DNA from 3 places in the Enterobacter sp. 3U4 genome. Region 2 is predicted to be linked to each of the others. Evidence: predicted binding sites of a transcription regulator. Region 2 holds the regulator's gene; each other region holds the start of a gene.
The links. Region 2 encodes sigma-54, which starts transcription at its own class of promoters, with help from an activator protein. Its sites were predicted from a motif close to GTTGGCACANNTTTCGCTNT; they were not measured.
Positions count from the first base shown of each region.

Region 1: a site for sigma-54 is predicted at 2,710-2,729, ahead of hypA (hydrogenase maturation nickel metallochaperone HypA). Genes of this name have one in related genera too.
Region 3: a site for sigma-54 is predicted at 3,371-3,390, ahead of RVY89_RS05065 (branched-chain amino acid ABC transporter substrate-binding protein). Genes of this name have one in related genera too.

Region 1 is NZ_CP136665.1:304,640-310,071, forward strand. It holds gene hypE (hydrogenase expression/formation protein HypE) at 1-81, opposite strand, end outside; gene hypD (hydrogenase formation protein HypD) at 78-1,199, opposite strand; gene RVY89_RS01485 (HypC/HybG/HupF family hydrogenase formation chaperone) at 1,202-1,474, opposite strand; gene hypB (hydrogenase nickel incorporation protein HypB) at 1,465-2,328, opposite strand; gene hypA (hydrogenase maturation nickel metallochaperone HypA) at 2,332-2,682, opposite strand; gene hycA (formate hydrogenlyase regulator HycA) at 2,893-3,357, shown strand; gene RVY89_RS01505 (4Fe-4S dicluster domain-containing protein) at 3,428-4,036, shown strand; gene hycC (formate hydrogenlyase subunit 3) at 4,033-5,432, shown strand, end outside.
Region 2 is NZ_CP136665.1:4,662,162-4,667,593, forward strand. It holds gene mtgA (monofunctional biosynthetic peptidoglycan transglycosylase) at 1-341, shown strand, start outside; gene npr (PTS phosphocarrier protein NPr) at 381-653, opposite strand; gene rapZ (RNase adapter RapZ) at 650-1,504, opposite strand; gene ptsN (PTS IIA-like nitrogen regulatory protein PtsN) at 1,550-2,041, opposite strand; gene hpf (ribosome hibernation promoting factor) at 2,124-2,411, opposite strand; gene rpoN (RNA polymerase factor sigma-54) at 2,434-3,867, opposite strand; gene lptB (LPS export ABC transporter ATP-binding protein) at 3,915-4,640, opposite strand; gene lptA (lipopolysaccharide ABC transporter substrate-binding protein LptA) at 4,647-5,201, opposite strand; gene lptC (LPS export ABC transporter periplasmic protein LptC) at 5,170-5,432, opposite strand, start outside.
Region 3 is NZ_CP136665.1:1,071,485-1,076,916, forward strand. It holds gene livM (high-affinity branched-chain amino acid ABC transporter permease LivM) at 1-1,053, opposite strand, end outside; gene RVY89_RS05060 (ABC transporter permease subunit) at 1,065-1,979, opposite strand; gene RVY89_RS05065 (branched-chain amino acid ABC transporter substrate-binding protein) at 2,079-3,200, opposite strand; gene RVY89_RS05070 (YecA/YgfB family protein) at 3,625-4,293, shown strand; gene tyrP (tyrosine transporter TyrP) at 4,327-5,432, opposite strand, start outside.

The DNA.
Region 1 (5,432 bases), 450 kb from region 2:
AAAGGCCTCCATAAACAGCCGGTTAATAAGCTGCTGCATCGCCTGTCCGCCGCTGCCGTGCGCCATTTCCACCGTATTCATGCTTCACACTCCTGGTTGCGATACTGATACCACGCGGCACACGCCCCTTCGGAGGAGACCATCAGCGCGCCAAACGCCGTTTGCGGGTTACAGGTATTGCCAAATAACGGGCACTGATGCGGTTTGCATTTGCCGGTGAGCACCTCGCCACAGCGCGCCCGGGGATCGTCGCAAACCTGCTGCGGCTGCGGGCGGAAATGCGCTTCGGCGTCGAACGCGCGATAGGCTGGCGTCAGGCGTACGCCGGATTCGGCAATCAGCCCCAGGCCTCGCCATTCGCTGTCGCCCTCAACGCTAAAGACGTCGGCTATCGCCTGCTGAGCCCGTTCATTTCCCGCATCCGGCACCACGCGGCGGTACTGGTTTTCGACCGCGCTCAGGGCCGCTATTTTCTGCTCAACCAGCATGGTGACACCTTGCAGTAGATCAAGAGGTTCGAAACCAGCGACCACTAACGGACGATTGTACTGTTGAGCGATAAAACCGTAGGCGTCTGTGCCAATCACCATGCTGACGTGGCCCGGTGCCAGAAAGGCATCAATGCCATTACCTGGCTCTTCCAGCAGGCTGCGCAGGGTGGGGATGAGCGTAATGTGCTGGCAAAAGAAGAAAAAGTTATCGACGCCGCGCACTTTCGCCTGCTGCAGCGTGATGGCGGTGGCGGGCATGGTGGTTTCAAATCCCAGGCCAAAAAACACCACCTTGCGCGCGGGATTACTCTCTGCCAGCGTCAGGGCATCCATCGGCGAATAGACGATCCGGATGTCGGCTCCGCGCGCTTTCGCCTGGAGCAGCGAGCCATTTTTCCCCGGCACGCGCATCGCGTCGCCAAAGGTGCAGAAAATGACGTCGGGCTGGCTGGCTATTTCGATACAGCTGTCGATGCGCCCCATCGGCAGCACGCAGACCGGGCAGCCGGGGCCGTGGATAAACTCTATGTTCTCCGGCAGCAGCTGGTCGAGGCCAAATTTGAAGATCGCGTGCGTGTGCCCGCCGCACACCTCCATGATCCGCAGCGGCCTTTCTTTCGTGTAGTCCAGCAGCGCTGCGCGCGTTTTCAGGTGGCCAATAAGCTGCAGCACCTGCTCCGGCGCGCGGTATTCATCAACGTAACGCATGATTACCGCTCCTCGCCGTACAGCAGCGCGCCCACGTCCGGCTCCACGTCGAACATGTTTTGCAGGGCATCGAGCGTGTCGCGGGCTTCCGCTTCGTTAATCACGCTCATGGCAAACCCCACGTGGACCAGCACCCACTGGCCGAGACGCGATGCGCCCGTTTCATCGCTGCTGCCCACCAGGGTCAGGTCCACGTCGCGCAGAATGCCGCAGACCTCGACTTTGGCCTGTTTACCGTCGATGGCGTAAATTTGCCCAGGTACGCCTATGCACATCGTTCGCTCTCCAGCCACTGTAGCCAGCCGTCCATGCCGTCGCCGCGCGTGGCGGAGACCAGCAGGATCTCAATCTCCGGGTTCACCTCGCGGGCATACGCCAGGCACTTATCCACGTCGAAATTCAGGTATGGCAGCAGGTCGACTTTGTTCAGCAGCATGATGGACGCGGCGGCAAACATATGCGGGTACTTCAGCGGTTTGTCTTCACCTTCGGTCACTGAAAGCACCGCCACCTTGTGCCGTTCGCCCAGGTCGAAGCTCGCCGGGCAGACCAGGTTGCCGACGTTTTCAATAAACAGAATGCCGTTATCCGCCAGCGGCAGGCGCGGGGACGCATCGGCAATCATCTGCGCATCCAGATGGCAGCCTTTGCCGGTATTGACCTGAATCGCCGGGGTGCCGGTTTCGCGAATGCGCGCCGCGTCGTTAACGGTTTGCTGATCGCCTTCAATCACAGCACAGGAGACGCGCCCGTTCAGGCGATTGAGCGTTTCCGTTAACAGCGTAGTTTTGCCGGAGCCGGGGCTGGAGACCAGGTTCAGCACCAGCTGTTTGCGTGCGGCGAAGCGCGCGCGGTTGCGGGCGGCGATCTGGTTATTTTTGTCCAGCACGTTGATTTCCACTTCCAGCATCTGGCGCTGGCTGATGCCCGGCGCGTGGGTGCCCGCTTCGCCGTGGCCGTAATGCAGATCGCCCGCAGCGGACCGTTGCGGGGCGAAAGTGATACCGGTCAACGCCGCAGAAGGGCGCGGAGCAGGTGAAAAGGGCGCGGAGCGAAACGCGGAGTGGGGGCGGTGTTCATCCCCTTCTATATACAGGTTGCCTTCGGCGCAACCGCAGGTACTACACATACTTTACTCCTTCTCGATTTCGAGGCGTTGGATCTGCATGCCGTCATCCGCCACGATGCGCAGCCCGCTGCTCTGACACTGCGGGCAGCGCTGTATCTTCGATGAAAGCAGGGTGACGTACTGCTGGCACTGCTCGCACCAGCACTCCGCCTGCTGCTCTTCGATATGGAGCTCGCAGCCTTCCGCCAGCGTGCCGCGGCATACCAGCTCAAAACAGAAGGTCAGGGCGCTTGTCTCGACGCAGGAAAATGCCCCGACCTTCAGCCAGACGCCGGTGACGCGTTTCGCGTGGTTTTGCACTGCCTGCTGTTCGATAAGTTCCAGAGCCCGCTGGCAGAGGGTGATTTCGTGCATAACGCCTCCTCAATGAATTGCCCCGGTAATGCAATAACAGTGCCAGCTTGATTTTTGTTAAGGCGTGACGATGTCAACGCTGTCGAAATGACACGTCGACACCGCGGTGTTGACAGCGCTTTTTAAGTTAAATCATTTTAAAATCATAAAGATAAAAACTGGCATGGAATCTGCTTAACAGCCGCTATCTCCATTAAACGGATACCTTCTATGACTATTTGGGAAATCAGCGAAAAAGCGGATTACATCGCGCAGCGTCATCAGCAGCTGCAGGACCAGTGGCACCTCTACTGCAACTCTCTGGTTCAGGGCATTACCCTCTCGAAAGCGCGTCTTCACCACGCGATGAGCTGCGCGGCGCAGGGCGACATGCGCTTCGTTCTGTTCGGCCATTTCACGATCAACGTTACCCTGGCGGATAACTTCAACAGCCACACCATTGAGTACTACCTCGAGACAAAAGACGGCGAAAAACAGTGTATTGCGAAGGCGCAGCTGATGGCCGACGGCATGGTGGACGGCCACGTCAGCAACCGCGATCGCCAGCAGGTGCTGGAGCACTATCTGGAAAAAATCGCGCCGGTCTATAACGGCCTGTACGCCGCCGTTGAGCACGATCTTCCGGTCAACCTGAAGCAGCTGATGGATGGAAATGCCTCAGCAAACGTGGCCTGACCCATCCGTGTCGAGAAGTGTCGACAAGACAGTTTTTCGTCAAAAATGACTATCACCAGAGGATAACCCGGTGAACCGTTTTGTAATTGCTGACTCGACGGTCTGCATTGGCTGTCGAACCTGCGAGGCGGCGTGTTCGGAAACGCATCGCCTGCATGGGCTGCAGTCCATGCCGCGCCTGCACGTCATGCGTAATGAAAAAGAGTCTGCCCCGCAGCTCTGCCATCACTGTGAAGACGCCCCCTGCGCGGGTGTCTGCCCCGTAAATGCCATCACCCGCGTGGATGGCGCTGTCCAGCTGAACGAAAGCCTGTGCGTAAGCTGCAAGCTGTGCGGCATTGCCTGCCCGTTCGGCGCGATTGAATTTTCCGGCAGCCGCCCGCTGCACATCCCGGCGAACGCCAACTCGCCTAAAGCCCCGCCCGCGCCTCCGGCTCCTGCACGCGTCAGCACGCTGCTGGACTGGGTGCCCGGCATCCGTGCCGTGGCGGTGAAGTGCGACCTGTGCAGCTTCGATGAACAGGGCCCGGCCTGCGTGCGGACCTGTCCGACGAAAGCGCTGATTCTGGTTAACATTCGCGACATCGCCCGTACCAGCAAGCGCAAGCGCGAGCTGACCATCAACAGTGATTTTGGCGACCTTTCTCTGCTACAGGCGCTTAACGAGGGGGCGAAATGAACGCGGCAATGATGATTACCGGCGCGGTAGCCTGTTTTGCTGCCGCCGCTGTTCTGGCGCAGATCTTCTCATTCCACAAAACTCTCAGCGGCGCGATCGCCGGGATTGGCGGGGCGGTAGCTAGCCTGTTGACGCTGGCGGCAGGCGGCGTTGTCCTGCTCGGCGGCCTGTCCGCAGAGGCCGTTATGCCGCTGATTCGCCACGCGGTTGAGATCACGCCGCTGAACGCCATCTGGCTGGTGACGTTTGGCCTGTGCGGGCTGTTTATCAGCCTGTTCAATATCGACTGGCACCGCCATCCGCACGCCAGGGCCAACGGCCTGCTGATTAATCTGCTGATGGCGACGGCGGTCTGCACCGTTATCGCCAGCAATCTCGGCGCGCTGGTGGTGATGGCGGAGATCATGGCGCTGTGCGGCGTGTTCCTGACCGGATGCAGCGCCTCCGGCAAGCTGTGGTTTGCGCTGGGACGCCTGGGGACGCTGCTGCTGGCGCTGGCCTGCTGGCTGGTGTGGCAGCGCTTCGGGACGCTGGACTTCGCTGCGCTCAACGGGCATCCGCTGGGGAATGACGTATGGCTGCTGGGCGTACTCGGCTTTGGCCTGCTCGCCGGCATCATCCCGCTGCACGGCTGGGTGCCGCAGGCGCATGCGAATGCCTCCGCGCCCGCCGCCGCGCTGTTTTCTGTGGTGGTGATGAAGGTCGGTCTGTTCGGGATTTTAGCGATTACGCTGACCGGCGGACAACCGCCGCTGTGGTGGGGCGTCGTGCTGCTGGTCGCCGGAATGATTACCGCGTTCGTTGGCGGCCTGTACGCGCTGATGGAGCACAATATCCAGCGTCTTCTGGCGTACCACACGCTTGAAAATATCGGCATCATCCTGCTCGGCATTGGCGCGGGCGTGACCGGACTGGCGCTTAACCAGCCGGCGCTGATTGCGGCCGGGTTTATCGGCGGTCTTTATCACCTCGTCAACCACAGCCTGTTTAAAAGCACCCTGTTCCTCGGCGCGGGAAGCGTCTGGTTCCGCACCGGACATCGGGATATCGAAAAGCTGGGCGGGATTGGCAAAAAGATGCCGGTGATTTCACTGGCGATGCTGGTCGGGCTGATGGCGATGGCCGCGCTGCCGCCGCTGAACGGCTTTGCCGGAGAGTGGGTGATCTATCAGTCCTTCTTCGCCCTCGGCCAGAGCGATGTCTTTATCGCGCGTTTGCTCGGCCCGCTGCTGGCGGTCGGGCTGGCGATTACCGGGGCGCTGGCGGTGATGTGTATGGCGAAAGTCTACGGCGTGACCTTCCTCGGCGCGCCGCGCACCCGCGAAGCGGAAAACGCCTGCTGCGCACCGCTACTTATGGGCGTAAGCGTGGTCGCGCTGGCGCTGTGCTGCATCGC
Region 2 (5,432 bases):
GGGACGGCCGTAGCTGGGTGCGAAAAGGGCTGGAGGCGGGGTTGACCCTGGGGATGGAAACGGTCTGGAGCAAAAAACGCATTCTGACCGTCTATCTCAACGTCGCTGAGTTTGGCGATGGCGTTTTTGGCGTGGAAGCTGCCGCGCAGCGTTATTTCAATAAGCCAGCCAGCCGTCTGAGCATGTCAGAAGCAGCGTTATTGGCCGCCGTTTTACCGAACCCTATCCGCTTTAAAGCCAGTGCCCCATCAGGATACGTGCGAAGCCGTCAGGCGTGGATTATACGCCAGATGAATCAGCTGGGCGGAGAGGGTTTTATGCAGCGTAATAATCTAATGTAGGGCGGGTAAGCGCAGCGCCACCCGCCGAAGGGGCGAACGTTAGTCTTCGTCAAAGCCGGCGTTAAACAGGGCAATCACCGCCGCCAGCGCTTCCTCTTCCTGGGGGCCGGTAGCTTCGACTTCAATCTGGCGCCCTTTGGCGGAATCCAGCATCAGCAGGGCGATCACGCTGTTCGCTTCCGCTTCGGTACCTTCGTCATTCCGCAGCAGAACTTCTGCATCGAAACCCTGCATTAGCTCAAACAGCTTCATCGCCGGGCGGGCGTGCATACCCAGCTTGTTGGTGATCTCAACGGTCTGTTTTACGGTCATGTTTTACGTTTTTCCAGCGTGCGATGACGGGACTGAACGTTCTTCCCGCGCGAGCGGAAATAGTCGGCCAGCTGTTCGGCGATATAAACCGAACGATGTTTACCGCCGGTACAGCCAATCGCCACCGTCAGGTAGCTACGATTGTTTGTCTCCAGCATAGGTAACCATAGCTCAAGGTAGCTTCGCGTCTGGTAGATAAAATTGTGAACTTCTGTGTGCCGGTCGAGGAAGGCCGCGACGGGTTTATCCAGACCGGTCATTGGGCGCAGCTTCGGATCCCAGTGCGGGTTCGGCAGGAAGCGCACGTCGAAAACGTAATCCGCATCAATCGGAATACCGTGCTTAAAGCCGAAGGATTCGAACACCATCGTCAGTTCACGCTCGCGTTTACCCAACAGCCGGGTACGCAGCATTTCCGCCAGCTCGTGAACGGACATCTCAGAGGTGTCGACAATCAGGTCGGCACGAGAACGCAGCGGCTCCAGCAGGTCGCTCTCTTCATCGATCGCGCTCTCCAGAGAGAGGTTCTTACTGGAAAGCGGGTGCAAGCGACGGGTATCGCTGTAGCGACGGATCAGCGTATTGCGGTCTGCATCAAGGAACAGCAGCTGAGGCGAGAACGCATCAGGCAGGTTGCTCATGGCCTGTTCGAAGATCTCTGGCGATTCCGGCATGTTACGAACGTCGATACTGACGGCGGCAGAGGTTTGTCTCTCTGCAAGCGTGCGGGCCAGATCGGGCAACAACACGACCGGCAGGTTATCTACGCAGTAAAAACCCATGTCTTCCAGCGCGCGCAGAGCAACGGATTTCCCCGACCCTGAACGGCCACTGACAATCATCAGCACCATGTTCCGTTTCTCCTCAGGACAACAGATGTGAAGGCCATCTCCTGGTTATGCATCATCCTGATTGCCTTCTGCTTCAGTGATAATTTGATAGAGCTCTTCATCACTTTGAGCCGAGCGCAGTCGACGGCAAATGGTTTTATCAGCCAGACGCTTGGCGACCAGCGACAGTGTATACAGATGGGTTTTCGTCTGGTCAGCAGGAACCAGCAGCGCGAAGAGGAGATCGACGGGCTGGTTATCAATGGCATCGAAGGCGATCGGTGTTTCAAGCTGCACAAACACACCGACGGCACGCAGGGTATCCTCTTCCAGTTTGCCATGCGGGATCGCGATGCCGTTGCCGATACCGGTACTGCCCATCTTTTCACGGGTCAGAATCGCTTCGAACACCACCTGCGGCGGCAGGCCCAGCTGTTTTGCGGCCAGTTCACTGATGATCTCCAGCGCACGTTTTTTGCTCTGGCAGTGAACCGCACTGCGGGTACATTCCTGGTTAAGGACATTGCTCAGTTGAAGAGCGGAATCGTTGTTCATCATAATTTCACCTAAGCGCTAACTGTACAAATGGCCTGTTGTGTTTCACAACAGGCCGTCCTGCACCCGTTAACTGCCCGGACAATTAGTGTTGTTTCAGTTTATCTTTATGTTTATTGAGCTGTCGTGCAAGCTTATCAATCAAGCCGTCGATAGCAGCGTACATGTCTTGCCCTTCCGCACTGGCATGCAGTTCACCCCCGTTAACATGCAGGGTGGCATCCGAGATATGAGTCACTTTCTCCACTTTCAACACAATATAGACCTGATTGATCCTTTCGAAATACTGCTCGAGTTTTGCAAACTTCGCGTTCACAAAGTCGCGTAAAGCCTCAGTAATTTCGACGTTTTGTCCAGTGATGTTGAGCTGCATAGTGTCTTCCTTATCGGTTGTGTCAGACCAGCTGTTTACGCTGGTTGGACGGCGGAATGGATAAAGACTCTCGATACTTCGCAACAGTACGACGTGCCACCATAATACCCTGATCGGACAGCATGGTGGTTAACTTACTGTCGCTCAGTGGCTTCGCGGGGTTCTCCGCGGCGATCAACTTCTTCACCAGGGCACGAATGGCCGTTGACGACGCTTCGCCGCCGCCCTCGGTATTCACATGGCTGGAGAAGAAATACTTAAGCTCAAATATACCGCGTGGACTGTGCAGATACTTCTGCGTGGTGACACGGGAAATGGTTGATTCATGCATCTCGACGGCCTGAGCGATATCCGCCAGTACCATCGGTTTCATATACTCTTCACCCTGCTCAAAGAACGCCTGCTGCTGTTCGACAATACAGCGGCTGACGCGTAGCAGCGTATCATTTCGGCTCTCCAGACTTTTGATCAGCCATCGCGCTTCCTGAAGATTGCTACGAATATATTGATTATCGGAGTCGTTACGCGCGCTGGTGCACATGGAGGCATACTGCTGGTTGATTTGCAGGCGAGGGATGCTGTCTGAATTCAATTCAACTACCCAGCGGCCGTTGTGTTTTCTGACCAGCACATCCGGGATCACGTACTCGGGTTCGCTGGTCTGGATCGACTGACCGGGGCGCGGATCGAGCGACTGAATCAGATTCACCGCTTCTTTCAGCACCTCTTCCTTCAGGCGCGTAACGCGCATCAGGGTGCGGAAATCGTGGTTTGCCAGCAGATCCAGATGATCGCTGATGATTAAACGCGCCTCGTCGAGCCATGGCGTCTCTTTGCTGAACTGAGAGAGCTGGATCAGCAGGCAGTCGCGCAGATCTTTTGCGGCTACGCCTACCGGATCGAAACGCTGGATGCGCTTCAGAACGGCTTCAACTTCCTCAAGCTCAATCTCATCGTCGCCCATGCTTTCCAGAATATCGTCCAGCGTGACGGTCAAATAGCCGGTGTCGTCAACGGCATCGACAATTGACGTAGCAATCGCGCGGTCGGTATCGGAGAAGGGGGTGAGTTCCACCTGCCACATCAGGTAATCCTGCAGCGACTGGGTGGTTTCTCCCTGATAGACCGGTAGCTCATCGTCCTGGTAGTCTGCACGCGTACCGGAAGGGGTTCCGGCCGTGTAGATTTCATCCCAGCTGGCATCAAGCGGAAGCTCGTCGGGCATCTCTTTTTGTTCGAGTGCATCCGCAGTGTCGAGCGCTTCTGTATCCTGTGACTGCTGAGTGTCTACCTCGTCATGAAGATCGGTTTGTTCCAGCAGAGGGTTGCTGTCCAGCGCCTGCTGGAGCTCCTGCTGAAGTTCTAACGTGGACAGTTGCAACAGGCGAATTGCCTGCTGTAGCTGCGGCGTCATTGCCAGTTGTTGGCTGAGCCTTAATTGCAAACCTTGCTTCATGTTCAGAGCATTTTTCTCCGGTTCGGCGTTACGTTACCTCTACCCTATCAGAGTCTGAAGTCTTCCCCAAGATAGACGCGCTTAACATGATCGTCTTCGAGGATCTGCTGCGGCGTACCGTGGGCGATCAGATTGCCCTGGCTCACAATATACGCGCGTTCGCAAACGGCCAGCGTTTCACGGACGTTGTGGTCGGTGATCAGGACGCCAAGCCCGCTGTCGCGCAGGTGTTCAATGATTCGTTTGATGTCGATAACCGAGATCGGGTCAACGCCAGCAAACGGTTCATCCAGAAGGATAAATTTCGGATTTGCGGCCAGCGCACGCGCAATCTCAACGCGACGGCGTTCCCCGCCGGAGAGTGCCTGACCGAGGCTGTCGCGCAGATGCTCAATGTGGAACTCTTCCATCAGCTCGTTGGCACGATCCTGACGCTGTTCACTGGTCAGGTCGTTACGAATTTGCAGGACCGCCATCAGGTTATCGTAAACGCTGAGACGACGGAAAATGGAGGCTTCCTGCGGCAGGTAGCCGATCCCGCGACGCGCGCGCGCGTGCAGCGGCAGAAGGCTGATGTCTTCATCGTCAATGATAATGTTGCCGGCATCGCGCGGCACAATGCCAACGACCATGTAGAAGGTGGTGGTTTTACCCGCACCGTTAGGGCCAAGCAGCCCTACAATTTCGCCGGAGTTGACGGTCAGACTGACATCTTCTACGACACGGCGGCCCTTATAGGCCTTCGCGAGATTTTTTGCAGTTAATGTTGCCATAACGAATTAGTTACTCTTCTTCTGTGCCGGGGCCTGGCCTTTGCCTTTGTCCTGCAGCTGCGACGGAACCAGTACGGTCGTGACGCGTTTGCCTTTCTCGCTGGAGGCCTGCATTTTTTGCTCTTTCACCAGATAGGTGATCTGGTCGCCGGTAATGTTGCTGTCCAGCTGTTCCAGATACGCATTTCCGGTCAGGATGACCAGGTCCTTCGCCAGCTCGTAGTGCATATGCGAGGCGTGGCCTTTCACCGGCTTGCCGTTGTCCTGCATCTGGTAGAAGGTTGCCGGGTTGCCGTAACCATCAATGATCTCTTTGCCCTGCTCGCCACCCGGACGGGTCACGACCACTTTGTCGGCGTTAATTTTGATGGTGCCCTGAGTCATGACGACGTTACCCGTGAAGGTGACGACGTTGCCCTGCATATCGAGAGACTGGGTATCAGACTCGATATGGATCGGTTGGTCGGTATCGCCCGTAACAGCAAGCGCGGGGAGACTGGTCGCCAGCATCGCGCTGGCGATAATTACTTTAAGGCTGAGTTTGTTTGTTTTGAATTTCATAGGAGGTTCTAACCTTTTCAATCAGCTCGGCGTTCTTGCTGCGTAAGTTCCCGCGCATTCTCAAACCGCTGGAATTAAATGTTGTGCCATACAGTGTGACCAGATCCTGCGAGGTCACGTCCTGGGTTACCAGGTTAATCTGGGCATTATCCGTCGTAATTTTTCGCAGTTGCGAGTCAGCGGTCAGGGCGTTGACTTCAACGTGACCATACAGATAAAGCATACGGTCAT
Region 3 (5,432 bases), 1.2 Mb from region 2:
TGCCGATTCAAAGAAGGTAAAAGAGGTTGGATTCACGAACCCCTGATAGGTGGCGAAGAACACCCCGGCAATGCCCGCGGTCGACGCGCCCAGCGTAAAGGCGGAAAGCTTCACCAGAACATGATTTAAGCCCATTGAGCGGCAGGCAATTTCGTCTTCACGCAGCGCTTCCCACGCCCGTCCAATCGGCATTCGCGTCAGGCGGTGCTTGATGTAGAGCACCAGCATCACCACCAGGAACAGCACCGCGTAGATAAAAATAAACTTCATGTTCGGGTTGTAGGTCAGGTGGAAAAACTCGTGGAAGGGCACGCCGCCTTCTTTCGCGCGTCGTCCAAATTCCAGGCCGAAAAAGGTGGGGGGAGGGGCTGAGACGCCGTTGGGTCCGCCGGTGAAGGTCAGCCAGTTGTTCAGTATCAGACGAATGATCTCCCCGAATCCGAGGGTGACGATGGCGAGATAGTCACCGTGCATGCGCAGTACCGGGAAGCCGAGCAGGGCGCCTGCGGCGGCGGCCATGATTGCCGCCAGCGGCAGCATGCTCCAGAAACCTAAGCCGAGATACTGGTATCCCAGCGCCAGCCCATATGCGCCAATCGCGTAGAACGCGACATATCCCAGATCCAGCAGACCGGCCAGACCCACGACGATGTTCAGCCCCAGACCGAGAAGCACGTAGATCAGCCCGAGGATGGCGACGGTCAGCACATACTTGGTGGCGACAAACGGGAAGCAAATCGCAAGAGCAATCACCAGAGGAATAATCCAGCGCATGCGGCTTTTGTAATCCGCTGGCCGGACATATACGCCCGCGCTATCGGCCTCGAAGCGCGCCAGGAAACGGGCCCCGGCAGCGGTACCTAAAAAAGCGCTCAACAGAAAACGCCCGAGCATAACGATGCCAACCATCCAGGCCAGTCGCTGTCCGGCGAAGTTAAAGCTGTACCCGTCCAGCACCACCCCCGCGATGGGGCCGAAGATTATCAGCGCAATCAGCCCGGAAAAAACCGCGTCCAGAATGCAGCGTTTTAGTGAAAAACCGTGTGATGTCATCATTCTCTTCCTCACACTTTGGCCACAATCGGGCGCCCAAGCAGGCCCTGGGGACGGAAAATAAGGATCATGACCAGCAGGCCGAACGAGAAGACGTCTTTATAGTCCGAGTTCACCATGCCTGAGAACTGCGCTTCCGCCACGCCGAGAATGAGGCCACCGAGCATGGCGCCCGGGAGGGAGCCGATGCCGCCGAGTACCGCTGCAGTAAAGGCTTTAATACCGATCACGAACCCGACGTAGAAATCAAAGGTGCCGTAGTTCATGGTGATCAGCACACCCGCCAGGCCCGCCATCGCCGCGCCGATGACAAAGACCAGCGAAATAATCCGGTCGGTGTTAATGCCCAGAATGGAGGCCATCTTACGATCCTGCTGGACCGCGCGGCACATCCGCCCCAGGCGTGTACGGTTGATTATCCAGGTGAGCACCAGCATGCCGGCAAACGAGGCAACCAGAATAAACACTTTGGTGTAGGTAATCTGCACGAACCCGTCGCTCAGATGCAGGCGAATAACGCCGTCCAGCATGGTCGGCACCCCTTGCTGGCGCGGGCCCTGGCTCAGCTGCGCGTAGTTCTGGAGGATAAGCGACATCCCGATGGCGGAGATCAGCGGCGCCAGGCGCGTGGAGTTGCGCAGCGGCTTGTAGGCGATACGCTCGATAGTCCAGCCGTACACCCCGGTAACCACAATGGTGAACACCAGCGTGCCGAGGATCAGCAGCGGGAACGACTGCAGGCCGAAGAACGAGAGCAGCGCCAGGCCAATGGCGCAGAGATAGGCGGAAATCATATACACTTCGCCGTGGGCGAAATTGATCATCCCGATAATGCCGTACACCATGGTGTAGCCGATGGCGATCAGGCCGTAGACGGAACCCAGCGTTAAGCCATTAATTAACTGTTGCAGGAAGAATGTACTCATCTTAGCGCGCTCGTTTTATAGGCTGCGCGATACGCGCAGCCTGATGTTTATTACGCGCCGGCGGGCAGGCCCGCCGACGTTGAGCGTGACTCCGTCCCGTTACTGTACTTCCTCATATTTTCCTTTGTCGTCCCACTGGTAAACCACGTAGTCAGAGACCTTCAGATCGCCTTTGCTGTCCCAGGCTTTTTTGCCCATCACCGTGTCGACGGAATTGGCCTTCAGCCACTCGCTGGCTTTGGCAGAATCCTTGCCGCCGGTGGCCTTGAAGGCCGCGGCAATGGCCTGTACGGAGGCATAGGAGTAAAGCGTGTAACCTTCCGGCTCGAATTTACCGGCGCGGAATTTCTCGATAACCGCTTTGCCGTCCGGGATCAGGCGCGGGTCTTTACCGAAGGTCATGTAAATGCCGTTGGTGTATTGCGGGCCGCCCGCCGCGGTCACCATCTCCTCGTTGACGATGCAGTCCCCGGAGAAGAATTTCGCCTGCACGCCCTGCTCACGCATCTGGCGAACCAGCGGTCCGGCTTCCGGGTGACAGCCACCGAAGAACACGACGTCCGGTTTTTGCGCGCCGATCTTGGTGACCAGCGCGTTAAAGTCTTTTTCACCGCGGGATAACCCCTCGTACATCACATCCTGAACCCCGCGTTTCGCCAGCGCCGCTTTGGTGGCGTCAGCCAGACCCTGACCATAGGTGTCTTTGTCGTGAATAATCACCACGCGTTTGGCTTTCAGCTTGTCGATGATGAAGTCGCTGGCAACCTGACCCTGCTGGTCGTCGCGGCCACACATGCGGAACATATCGCTCATGCCGCGTTCGGTGATCAGCGGGTTAGTTGAGCCGGGCGTAATCGCAATAATGCCTGCGTCGCTATACACCTCGGAGGCGGGCATTGTTGAAGAGGAGCAGAAATGGCCGACCACGGCGTTGACTTTATCCTGGTCAACTAATCGGTTGGCGACGGCGACGGCCTGCTTGGGCTCGCAGGCGTCATCCCCCTGAACCAGTTTGATCTTCTCACCGTTAATGCCGCCGGCGGCATTAATGTCTTCGGCGGCCTGCGTTGCGCCGTGCCAGTACTGATCGCCATAGGTCGCATTGGGACCCGTGAACGGCCCGGCCACGCCAATCACAATATCTGCCCGGGCGGAAAACGCCGTCACCAGGCAACCGGCCAGCACAAGAGAAAGAGGAGTTCTGATAAATTTCAGCGACATTATTATGTTCCTTAGCAAAGAGGTTTTTGCACCACGGCGTAAACCCGAACGCCCGACGGCGCAGCCAATCCGAAACACGAGCAAGAACAAAATGCACTAAACGAACAAGATACAGACGGCATCCTGCATATACGGCGAGATTTCCCTGCGCGGGGGCGCACAAAGAACGTTAAGCAAAAACGTTGCCAGAATGGTTAACCCATTGACGGGCATGCGACATGTTTGAGTATAGAGCGCCGCGTTATGCCGCCTTGCGGGAGGAGAAGAAATTACAGCGGAGATCACATATCGTTAACAATAAAGCCCATAAGTTGTGCAAAGGTCACGGTTTGCACGTTTTTGCAGCAATAAAGACCTAAACTTCAGCCCGGAGAGGCGTGAGATATGTGTTAGGATCGTTTCCTTTTTTGCAGGAGTATCAGCGATGACTGAAGGCCCATTGAATGAAAGCGAAATGGCGTGGCTTGAAGAGACGTTAATGTCTTACGGTCATGATGACGCGTCCGTGATTGACGTGTCCGAACTGGACGGCATGCTTACCGCAGTGCTTTCCGGTCCTGTTGTCGTTGAGCCAGATGCCTGGCTGGTGGCGGTTTGGGGTGGCGAGAAGTATATTCCGCGCTGGAAAAACGATCGTGAGATGAACCGTTTTATCGATCTCTGCTTTAAGCACATGAACGATATTGCCGAGCGCCTGAGCGAATACCCGGATCAATTCGAACCGATGTTTGGCTATAACGACGTGGACGGCGAGAGCTATACCGTGGTGGAAGAGTGGTGCTACGGCTATATGCGCGGCGTGGCGCTGACGGACTGGTCAGCCTTGCCGGAAGCACTGAAGGCCGATCTTGATACGATTGCGCTGCACGGTACAGAAGAGAACAGCGACAAGCTGGATGAACTGTCCGAAGAGGAGTATATCGCCAGCATCGAGAGCATCCAGCCTGCGGCGCTGCGCCTGTATAACTACTGGGTGAACAACCCGCAGCAGCCGGAAGCGAAGAAGCCTATTGTGAACGGCACGAAGGTCGGGCGTAACGATCCGTGTCCTTGCGGCAGCGGGAAGAAGTTTAAGAGCTGCTGTTTGCACTGATAAAAAAGGGGCTGATGACAGCCCCTTTTTTATTTAACCCACTTCCGGCAGCATCCCGGCTGCAATCAACACCTGCACCAGAATAATCACCACCCCGCAGCCAAACACAACGCACAGCAGCGGTTTTCCTCCCGCCACGCGGTAACCCTGCTGCGGATGCTGCTGGCGGCTTTTCCACGCCAGCAGGGAAGGGAGGAGGAGAGCAAGGATCGAGAGCGCCACCCCCGCATAGCCCAGCGCCATCACAAACCCGCGTGGATAAAACAGCGCGAACGCCAGCGGCGGCAGGAAGGTGATTGCGCCCGTCTGTAACCGTCCGGCCGCGGTATTGCGGCGCTGGAACAGGTCGGCCAGATAATCAAACAGGCCGAGCGCCACGCCCAGGAACGAGGTTGCCAGCGCCAGGTCGGCAAACAGGTGCACCGCCAGCTCTACGTGCGGGGAGGTGACAACCTCGCGCAGTGCCAGCAGAAAACCGTTCAGACCAGCGTGTTGCGCCATCAGCCCAATAAAGGTTGAAGAGTCAATGCTGCCCAGCGTCACCAGCTGCCAGAAAATATAGGCGATCAGCGGGATCGCGCTGCCGATCACAAAGACGCGGCGCAGTTTTCGGATATCGCCGTTCATATAGCTGACGATGCTCGGCACGCTGCCGTGGAAGCCAAACGAGGTGAAAATGACCGGGATCGCGGAGAGCGCCAGCCCTTTTTCCAGCGGCAGCGTCAGCAGGTTAACCTTGTGCACGTGCGGCGCCAGCAGCACCAGCATGACGATCAGGAAGAGAATTTTGGCGCTGAACAGAAAACGGTTAAACAGATCGACCAGCGATGTGCCCACGCAGACCACGCCGCCGCCGATGAGCGCAAAGAAGATAGCCCCCGTCGCTGGGGTAATGTCAGAGCCAAACCAGTCGTTGACGCTTGAGGCGATGAGCTCCCCGGCGCCGCTGATATAGGCGGCGGTCAGGGCGTACATCAGGAACATCATGCTAAAGCCGGTTATCCACTGGCCGTAGCGTCCAAGATAGCGCGCCGCAAGCGAACCCAGACCGGTGTCGGCAGGCACGTGCTGGTAAACCTCAAGCAGCAACAGCGCGGTGTAGCACATCAGCGCCCAGAGCGTACCCAGCAGCAGAAGGG